One region of the Lelliottia sp. GFLA7 genome, then DNA from elsewhere that is predicted to be linked to it. Evidence: predicted binding sites of a transcription regulator. Region 1 holds the regulator's gene; the other holds the start of a gene.

Region 1 (4,938 bases):
CCCCTACCGCAGCGGTAGGCTATTCGCTGGGTGGCAATATGCTGGCCTGCCTGCTGGCAAAAGAGAGTAACGCCGTGCCGCTGGACGCGGCGGTGATCGTCTCCGCGCCGTTTATGCTGGAGCAGTGCAGCTATCATATGGAAAAGGGCTTTTCGCGCGTGTATCAGCGCTATCTGCTGAATTTGCTGAAAGCCAACGCGGCACGCAAATTGAAAGCCTATCCCGACACGCTGCCAATCAACCTGCAACAGCTCAAGCGCATGCGCCGTTTGCGGGAGTTTGACGATCTGATCACCTCGAAGATCCACGGTTTTGCTGACGCACTAGACTATTATCGTCAGTGTAGCGCCATGCCGTTGCTGAATCAGATAACCAAACCGACGCTGATCATCCATGCGAAAGACGATCCCTTTATGGATCACCATTCGATTCCGGCACCGGGATATTTGCCCGCAAACGTGCAGTATCAGCTGACCGAACATGGCGGCCACGTTGGTTTTATCGGCGGTACGTTACGGCGTCCGAAAATGTGGCTGGAAACGCGTATCCCCGACTGGTTAACCCCCTGGCTGGAAAAAACACGATGATGATTCCCTGGCAAGATCTGGCTCCCGAAACGCTGGACAGCCTGATTGAAAGCTTTGTATTACGCGAAGGCACCGATTATGGTGAACATGAACGCTCGCTTGAACAAAAGGTCGCCGATGTGAAACGGCAGCTACAAAATGGCGAGATATTGCTGGTGTGGTCTGAACTGCACGAAACCGTCAACATCATGCCGCGCAATCAGTTTCGCGGCTGATCGCTTCATCATTCCAGTCAGGGAGTTGCTATGTCAGCCAGACATCCGGTTATTGCCGTTACGGGTTCAAGTGGTGCGGGAACCACGACCACCAGCCTCGCGTTTCGTAAGATTTTCGCGCAGCTCAACCTGCGTGCCGCCGAGGTAGAAGGCGACAGTTTTCATCGCTATACCCGCCCTGAAATGGACATGGCGATCCGCAAGGCGCGCGATCTCGGCAAACACATCAGCTACTTCGGGCCAGACGCCAACGACTTCGGTTTGCTGGAACAAACCTTTGCCGAGTACGGCCATACGGGCACAGGGCAATCGCGTAAATATCTGCATACCTATGACGAAGCCGTGCCGTGGAACCAGGTGCCGGGCACATTTACGCCGTGGCAGCCGCTTCCGGAACCAACCGATGTGCTGTTTTACGAAGGATTGCATGGCGGCGTGGTAACGCCGCAACAGGATGTGGCGCGGCATGTCGATCTGTTGGTCGGCGTGGTGCCTATCGTCAACCTGGAGTGGATCCAGAAACTCACCCGCGACACCAGCGAGCGCGGCCACTCGCGTGAGGCAGTCATGGATTCAGTGGTACGCTCAATGGAAGATTATATTAACTTCCTGACGCCGCAGTTTTCGCGCACGCACATCAACTTCCAGCGCGTGCCTACAGTGGACACGTCAAATCCCTTCGCCGCCAAAACGATTCCGTCGCTCGACGAAAGCTTTGTGGTGATTCACTTCCGTAATCTGGAAGATATTGATTATCCGTGGCTGCTGGCAATGCTGCAGGGGTCGTTTATTTCGCACATAAATACGCTGGTCGTGCCGGGCGGGAAAATGGGACTGGCGATGGAGCTGATCATGATGCCGCTGGTGCAACGGCTGATGGAAGGCAAAAAGATCGAATGATCTTATTCCCTCTCCTCATGGGAGAGGGCTAAATCTCGTCAACGCTTACGCTTCAATCACTTCATACGAATGCGTGATTTTCACCGCTTTTTCCAGCATCAACGCGACCGAGCAGTACTTCTCCGCAGAAAGATCCACCGCACGGGAAACCGCGGCATCTTTCAGCGCTTTGCCGGTCACAATGAAGTGCAGATTGATGTGCGTAAACAGACGCGGCGCTTCTTCGCGACGCTCTGATGTCAGCTTCACTTCGCAATCGGTGACGTCATGACGCCCTTTTTGCAGAATCGAGACCACGTCGATGGCACTGCATCCACCCGCCGCGATCAGCACCACTTCCATCGGACTTGGCGCTTTATCGCCGGAGTTGCCATCCATCAAAATCTGGTGTCCTGAAGCGGATTCGCCGAGGAACGTTAAACCTTCAACCCATTTCACACGCGCTTGCATTTTATTCACTCCGACGTTGCATTTTTCCGGACAGATTACCCGTGCGTTACAATTCTCGCAACGGAAGTCGACCTGCGTCATGCTGAAGCGAGACACCAGGAGACACGCGGCAAAAGCTATGCTAAAACACTCTGGATGCTACAGTAATACATTGACGTTACACATGTATGCAGAGGACATCAAACATTACAGGCTGCAAACATTTATGACAGCCTAATTCCCAGGTACGGGGAAGAATTCGATTGCAACCCCAGAGTCAGGATGCGATTTATGACTCTGGTGACAGCTTATAACAGAGGATAACAGCGCATGGTGCTTGGCAAACCGCAAACAGACCCGACTCTCGAATGGTTCTTGTCTCATTGCCATATTCATAAGTACCCATCGAAGAGCACGCTGATTCACCAGGGTGAAAAAGCGGAAACGTTGTATTACATCGTCAAAGGCTCGGTGGCAGTGCTTATTAAAGATGAAGAAGGAAAAGAGATGATCCTTTCTTATCTGAACCAGGGCGATTTCATCGGCGAACTGGGCCTGTTTGAAGAAGGCCAGGAACGTAGCGCCTGGGTACGTGCAAAATCGGCCTGTGAAGTGGCTGAGATCTCCTACAAAAAATTCCGTCAGTTGATTCAGGTTAACCCGGATATTCTGTTGCGCCTGTCTTCGCAGATGGCTCGCCGCCTGCAAATCACCTCCGAGAAAGTGGGTAACCTCGCCTTCCTGGATGTGACCGGCCGCATCGCGCAAACGCTGTTGAACCTGGCGAAACAGCCTGACGCTATGACTCACCCTGACGGCATGCAAATTAAAATTACCCGTCAGGAAATTGGTCAGATCGTCGGTTGCTCCCGTGAAACCGTTGGCCGTATCCTGAAAATGCTGGAAGATCAGAACCTGATCTCCGCCCACGGTAAAACTATCGTGGTTTACGGAACGCGTTAATTCCGGTCGAACGGCGTGCCATCGCAAGGTGTCACGCCGTTTTTGTCTCTGGCATCTATGTGGCGCAGGCTGATCTATCACCCGGAAGTTAACTACGCACTTCGGCAAACGCTGGTGTTATGTCTCCCCGTGGCCGTCGGTTTGATTCTGGGTCACCTGCAACACGGTCTGCTTTTTTCCCTCGTCCCTGCCTGCTGTAACATTGCCGGTCTCGATACGCCGCATAAACGCTTTTTCAAACGCCTGATTATTGGCGGATCGCTGTTTGCCGGATGTAGCCTGGCAGTACAGCTTTTGCTGGCGCGCGATATCCCCTTGCCGCTGATTTTAACCGTGCTGGCACTCACGCTCGGCGTGACGGCGGAAATCAGTTCTCTGCATGCCCGATTGCTCCCCGCTTCGCTAATTGCCTCGATTTTCACCCTCAGCCTCGCCGGGAATATGCCCGTCTGGGAACCGCTGCTGATCTACGCGTTTGGCACGCTATGGTACGGATTATTCAACTGGTTCTGGTTTTGGATGTGGCGCGAGCAGCCTTTGCGCGAATCCTTAAGCCTGCTCTACGTTCAGCTCGCTGATTACTGCGAAGCAAAATACACCCTGCTGACGCAGCATACCGACCCGGAAAAGGCGCTGCCGCCGCTGCTGACGCGTCAGCAAAAAGTGGTCGATTTAATCAGCCAGTGTTATCAACAGTTGCACATGCTGGCGGCCAATAAAAATCATGAATACAAACGGCTGCTGCGCACGTTTCAGGTAGGGCTGGATCTCCAGGAACATATCTCCGTCAGCCTGCATCATCCGCAGGAAGTGCAAAAACTGGTGGAGCGTAGCCATGCCGAAGCGGTGATCCGCTGGAATGCCCAGACGGTCGCGGCGCGTCTGCGCGTGCTGGCTGACGATATTCTTTATCACCGCTATCCCACGCGCTTTACCATGGATAAGCCATTAGGCGCGCTGGAGAAAATCGCCCGTCAGCATCCGGATAACCCGGTCGGGCAGTTCTGCGCATGGCATTTCAGCCGCATCGCACGCGTGCTGCGCACCCAACGTCCGCTCTATTCCCGTGACCTGATGGCGGATAAGCAGAAACGGCTGCCGCTACTGCCAGCGCTGAAAAGCTATCTGTCTTTTAAATCCTCTGCCCTGAGAAATGCGGCGCGCATTAGCGTGATGCTGAGTATCGCCAGCCTGATGGGCGTGGCGCTGCATTTACCCAAGCCCTACTGGATTTTAATGACTGTGCTGTTCGTGACGCAGAACGGCTATGGCGCGACGCGCGTGCGGATCCTGCACCGGGCGGGCGGGACTATTGCCGGCCTGGTGATTGCGGGCGTCACGCTGCACTTCCACGTTCCGGACGGTTATACCCTGGCGGGCATGCTGCTTATCACGCTGGTCAGCTATCTGTTTATCCGTAAAAACTATGGCTGGGCAATGGTCGGCTTTACGGTCACCGCGGTGTATACCCTGCAACTGCTTACCCTGAATGGCGAACAGTTTATTGTCGCCCGACTGGTGGATACGCTGATTGGCTGTCTGATTGCGTTTGGCGGCATGGTCTGGCTGTGGCCGCAGTGGCAAAGCGGGCTGTTGCGCCAGAATGCTCACGATGCGCTCGAGGCCGACCAGCAGGCTATTCGCCTGATCCTCAGCGCCGATCCGCAGCCGTCGCCGCTGGCGTACCAGCGCATGAAGGTCAATCAGGCTCATAACGCGCTGTTTAACTCGCTGAACCAAGCCATGCAAGAGCCGGGCTTTAATTCGCACTATCTGGCCGATATGAAACTCTGGGTCACCCACAGCCAGTTCATCGTTGAACATATCAACGCGATGACCACGCT
Region 2 (4,938 bases), on a different contig from region 1:
ACGGTGGCCCCAGGAAGAGTCGAAGTCAACGAAGTTGGTGAAGACAATGGTTTTGTCGCCCGCTTCTTTCATCTCTTTGACGGTAGCGTCAAACAGCGCATCCAGACCGGTGGCTTTCACTTTCTTGGTGATGCCGCAGTTAGCGTAGATGTCCGCGATTTTACCCACGGAAACCACCTGGCCATCTTTCTCATCAACCAGTTTCTGCAGCACGGTCGCGGCTGGCGGTTCAACGGCCAGATCGTGACGGTTACCGGTACGCTGGAATTCACCAGGCTTGTTGCCGATAAACGGACGCGCGATAACGCGGCCAATGTTGTAGCCGCCTTCGGTCAGCTCTTCGCGCGCGATTTCGCACAGTTCATACAGGCGGTCGAGACCGAAAGTCTCTTCGTGACAGGCAATCTGGAACACCGAGTCAGCCGAGGTATAGAAAATCGGCTTACCGGTTTTCATATGTTCTTCGCCGAGCTGATCCAGAATCACCGTACCCGATGAGTGGCAGTTACCGAGGTAACCTGGCAGATTGCCGCGCTCAACCAGCTTATCCAGCAATTTCTGCGGGAAGCTGTTCTCGTGATCGGAGAAATAACCCCAATCAAACAGCACCGGCACGCCGGCGATTTCCCAGTGACCTGACGGGGTATCTTTCCCGGAAGAGAGCTCGTGAGCCCAGGCGTATGCGCCAACTACTTCCGCGTTTGCGTCCATACCTGCAGCCACTTTACCGGTAGAACCTTCATGCGCTTTCACCAGACCCAGACGAGTCAGGTTTGGCAAATTCAACGGGCCTTGACGGCCGATATCCGCTTCGCCTTTAGCACAGGCTTCTGCGATGTGACCCATGGTGTCAGAACCTACGTCACCAAAGCGATCCGCATCTTCTGTAGCGCCGATGCCGAATGAGTCCAGCACCATAATAAATGCACGTTTCATCATATTCTCCGTACTCAGTGCTTCATAAAAATTCGATCAGATCAGTATACGACTAATCGGTGATACGACGATAGACCGTTGGTGTGGTTTCTGGTGCTTTGTCGTCAAGCTGAATGGCCGCTTTCACCGCTTTCGCCGCTTCCTGCCAGCTGTTTTCGTCCTTCGCATGGATAACGGCTAACGGACGCTGTCCGTCCACGCTGTCGCCCAGACGTGCCATATCGGTAAAGCCAACGCTGTAATCAATGGTGTCCGACGCCTGGCGACGACCGCCGCCCATCGATACCACTGCCATGCCGAGCGCACGGGTGTCCATTGCGGAGACAAAACCTTCTGTATCGGCATACACCGCTTTGCTGAGCATGGCGGTCGGCAGGTATTTCGCGTAGTTCTCAACGAAATCGTTCGGGCCTTTTTGCGCAGCGACCATGCGGCCAAAGATCTCTGCCGCTTTACCGTTATCCAGCACGGCCTGCAATTTCGCACGCGCTTCGGCGTCGTCTTTGGCCAGCTTGCCGGAGATGAGCATCTCAACGCACAGCGCCATGGTGACGTCGAACAGACGCGGATTACGGTATTCGCCCGTCAGGAACTGCACCGCTTCACGGACTTCAACCGCGTTACCGGCGCTGGACGCCAGCACCTGATTCATGTCAGTCAGCAGTGCCGTGGTACGCACGCCCGCGCCGTTGGAGACGCCAACGATCGCTTCAGCCAGTGCCGCAGAAAGTTCAAACGTCGGCATAAATGCACCGCTGCCCACTTTCACGTCCATCACCAGCGCATCCAGCCCTTCGGCCAGTTTTTTCGCCAGGATTGAAGCGGTGATCAGCGGGATGGAATCAACCGTCGCGGTAATATCGCGTGTTGCGTAGAAACGCTTGTCCGCCGGAGCCAGAGAGCTGGTCTGGCCGATAATCGCCACACCAACATCTTTAATAATTTCGCGAAAACGCGTGTCGTTCGGGAAGATATCGAAGCCAGGAATGGCTTCCAGTTTGTCGAGCGTACCGCCCGTGTGACCCAGGCCGCGCCCGGAGATCATCGGGATGTAGCCGCCGCATGCTGCGACCATTGGACCGAGCATCAGAGAGGTGACATCACCTACGCCGCCCGTGGAGTGTTTGTCCACGATCGGGCCGTTAAGATTGAGGCTTTTCCAGTCCAGAACGCTACCTGAATCCCGCATCGCCATGGTCAGCGATACACGTTCCGGCATCGACATATCGTGGAAGAAGATGGTCATCGCCAGGGCGGCAATTTGCCCTTCAGAGATGGTGTTGTCACGAATGCCGTTGATAAAGAAACGGATCTCTTCGTCACTTAATGCATGACCATCACGTTTTTTACGAATAATTTCTTGTGCGAGAAACAAAGTAACCCCCAGGAATCAGGTTAAATGCGGCGAAAAAACCGCCGCAGGAATGATATTAGTAGGCGCTTGCGCTCTTACCGTCGCCGTGACCCAGCGTTTTCAGCAGGCTAGCCAGCAGGCTGGAAGCACCGAAACGGTAGTGACGGGAATCGGCCCAGTCTGCGCCGAACAGATCGTCAGCAATCGCCAGGAACTGCTGCGCGTCTTCGGCTGTACGCACGCCGCCCGCAGGTTTAAAACCAACGGTTTTAGAAACGCCCATATCGCGAATCACTTCCATCATGATGCGTGCGCTTTCTGGCGTGGCGTTGACCGGTACTTTACCGGTGGACGTTTTGATGAAATCCGCACCGGCTTTGATAGAAATTTCAGATGCTTTACGAATCAACGCTTCTTCTTTCAGTTCACCGGTTTCGATGATCACTTTCAGCAGAACGTTTGCCGCCGCACAGGCGTCTTTACAGGCTTTCACCAGATCAAAGCCGACCTGCTCGTTACCTGCGATCAGCGCACGGTAAGGGAATACCACGTCAACTTCATCCGCGCCGTAAGCAATCGCTGCGCGAGTTTCTGCCAGTGCGATCTCGATATCGTCATTGCCATGTGGGAAGTTGGTCACGGTCGCGATGCGCACATCAGGCGTGCCCTGCGCGTTCAGCGTTTTACGTGCAATGGGGATAAAACGCGGATAAATGCAGACAGCGGCGGTGTTGCCCACTGGCGTTTTCGCCTGATGACACAGCGCGATCACTTTTTCATTTGTGTCGTCATCATTCAGGGTAGTCAGGTCCATCAGTTTCAACGCGCGCAGGCTGCTTGCGGTTAAATCAGTCATAACAATCTCCAACGGCATCGCCGTATAATTTTTCACCTTGCGGGTATGTGAGTATTCTAACATTCACCCGCACTCACACTTCGACATTCATCACAGTTAATGAAAACTGCATACAAATTTGCATTACTGTAATGAGATCCACTTCAAATTTCAGTCCTGAAATAGCTGACTAAAGCAGCAATCACCCGCTTCCGATCAATAGCTTCAGCGTAATGACTTCCTACAATCTGCCCATCATCCGCAGAATAATAAGGAAGCGACTATGTCCACCTCCGGTCTCGATGCTATGCAACAACGTTGCCAGCAAATTGTGACAAGCCCGGTACTGACGCCTGAGCAAAAACGCCATTTTCTGGCGCTGGAAGCGGAAAACAATCTGCCCTATCCCGGTCTGCCACACGCGGCGCGTGCAGCGCTGGATGACGGGTTTATCTGCGATATGTTTGAAGGTCATGCGCCTTTCAAACCGCGCTACGTTCTGCCTGATTACGCCAAATTTCTGGCGAACGGGTCAGAATGGCTAGAGCTCGAAGGCGCAAAAGATCTTGATGATGCGCTTTCGCTCCTGACCATTCTTTATCACCATGTTCCTTCCGTCACATCGATGCCGGTGTTTCTGGGCCACCTCGATGCACTGTTGCAACCTTATGTTAGAATTCTAACACAAGAAGAAATCGAAAGCAGAATAAAACGCTTCTGGCGTTACCTGGACAGAACGCTGCCAGACGCCTTTATGCATGCCAATATCGGTCCAGGAGATTCCCCTGTCACACGCGCCATTTTACGCGCAGATGCAGAACTGAAGCAGGTTGCACCGAATATCACCTTTATTTACGACCCAAAAATCACGCCGGACGATCTGCTCCTGGAAGTGGCTAAAAATATTTGTGAGTGCAGTAAACCGCATATTTCTAACGGCCCGATGAATGATAGAATTTTCACAAAAGGCGGTTTTGGCGTCGTCAGTTGCTACAACTCGCTACCGTTGGCCGGCGGTGGCAGCACCCTGGTACGTCTGAATCTGAAAGCCATCGCCGAGCACAGCGAGTCCGTGGCGGATTTCTTTGACCGCACCCTGCCGCATTACTGTCAGCAGCAAATCACCATCATCGATGCCCGCTGTGATTTTCTGTATGAACAATCCGGCTTCTTTGAGAATAGCTTTTTGGTGAAAGAGGGGCTGATCGATGCGGAGCGTTTTGTGCCGATGTTTGGCATGTACGGTCTGGCAGAGGCGGTAAATACGCTGTGTGAGAAATCGGGTTACCCAGGACGTTACGGGAAAGATGAGCAAGCCAATGCGCTGGGCTATCGTATCAGCGAACAGCTCGCCCACTTTGTCGAGAATACGCCGGTAAAACACGGCTGGAAGCAGCGCGCCATGCTGCATGCCCAGTCTGGCATCAGCTCTGATTCCGGCACCACGCCGGGCGCACGATTGCCGTACGGCGATGAGCCCGATCCGATCAGCCATTTGCTCGCCGTCGCGCCGCATCACAAACACTACCCTTCCGGGATCAGCGATATTTTGACACTGGACGAAACCATCAAACGTAATCCGCAGGCCGTTGTTCAGCTGTGTCTCGGCGCGTTTAACGCCGGGATGCGCGAGTTTACCGCTAACGTTGCCGGAAACGATCTGGTGCGCGTCACGGGCTATATGGTGCGTCTGTCGGATCTGGAAAAATATCGCGCCGAAGGGTCACGCATCAATACCACCTGGCTTGGCGAGGAGGCCGCGCGCAATACCCGTATCCTGGAACGTCAGCCACGCGTGATAAGCCATGAACAG

Evidence for each region. Region 1 encodes CRP, which controls carbon source genes, mostly activating them, when cyclic AMP is high. Its sites were predicted from a motif close to ATGTGANNNNNNTCACAT; they were not measured.
Region 2: the regulator CRP is predicted to act here: its motif matches at 3,278-3,295, upstream of deoC (deoxyribose-phosphate aldolase).

What each region holds. Positions count from the first base shown of each region.
Region 1 is NZ_JBWLAQ010000008.1:58,313-63,250, reverse strand. Features, by position in the region: gene AC07RN_RS17995 (hydrolase) at 1-587, shown strand, start outside; gene AC07RN_RS17990 (YheU family protein) at 584-802, shown strand; gene AC07RN_RS17985 (phosphoribulokinase) at 833-1,702, shown strand; gene AC07RN_RS17980 (OsmC family protein) at 1,748-2,152, opposite strand; gene crp (cAMP-activated global transcriptional regulator CRP) at 2,462-3,094, shown strand; gene AC07RN_RS17970 (YccS/YhfK family putative transporter) at 3,152-4,938, shown strand, end outside.
Region 2 is NZ_JBWLAQ010000003.1:355,327-360,264, reverse strand. Features, by position in the region: gene deoB (phosphopentomutase) at 1-936, opposite strand, end outside; gene deoA (thymidine phosphorylase) at 989-2,311, opposite strand; gene deoC (deoxyribose-phosphate aldolase) at 2,367-3,146, opposite strand; gene AC07RN_RS12025 (YjjI family glycine radical enzyme) at 3,409-4,938, shown strand, end outside; gene AC07RN_RS12020 (YjjW family glycine radical enzyme activase) at 4,931-4,938, shown strand, end outside.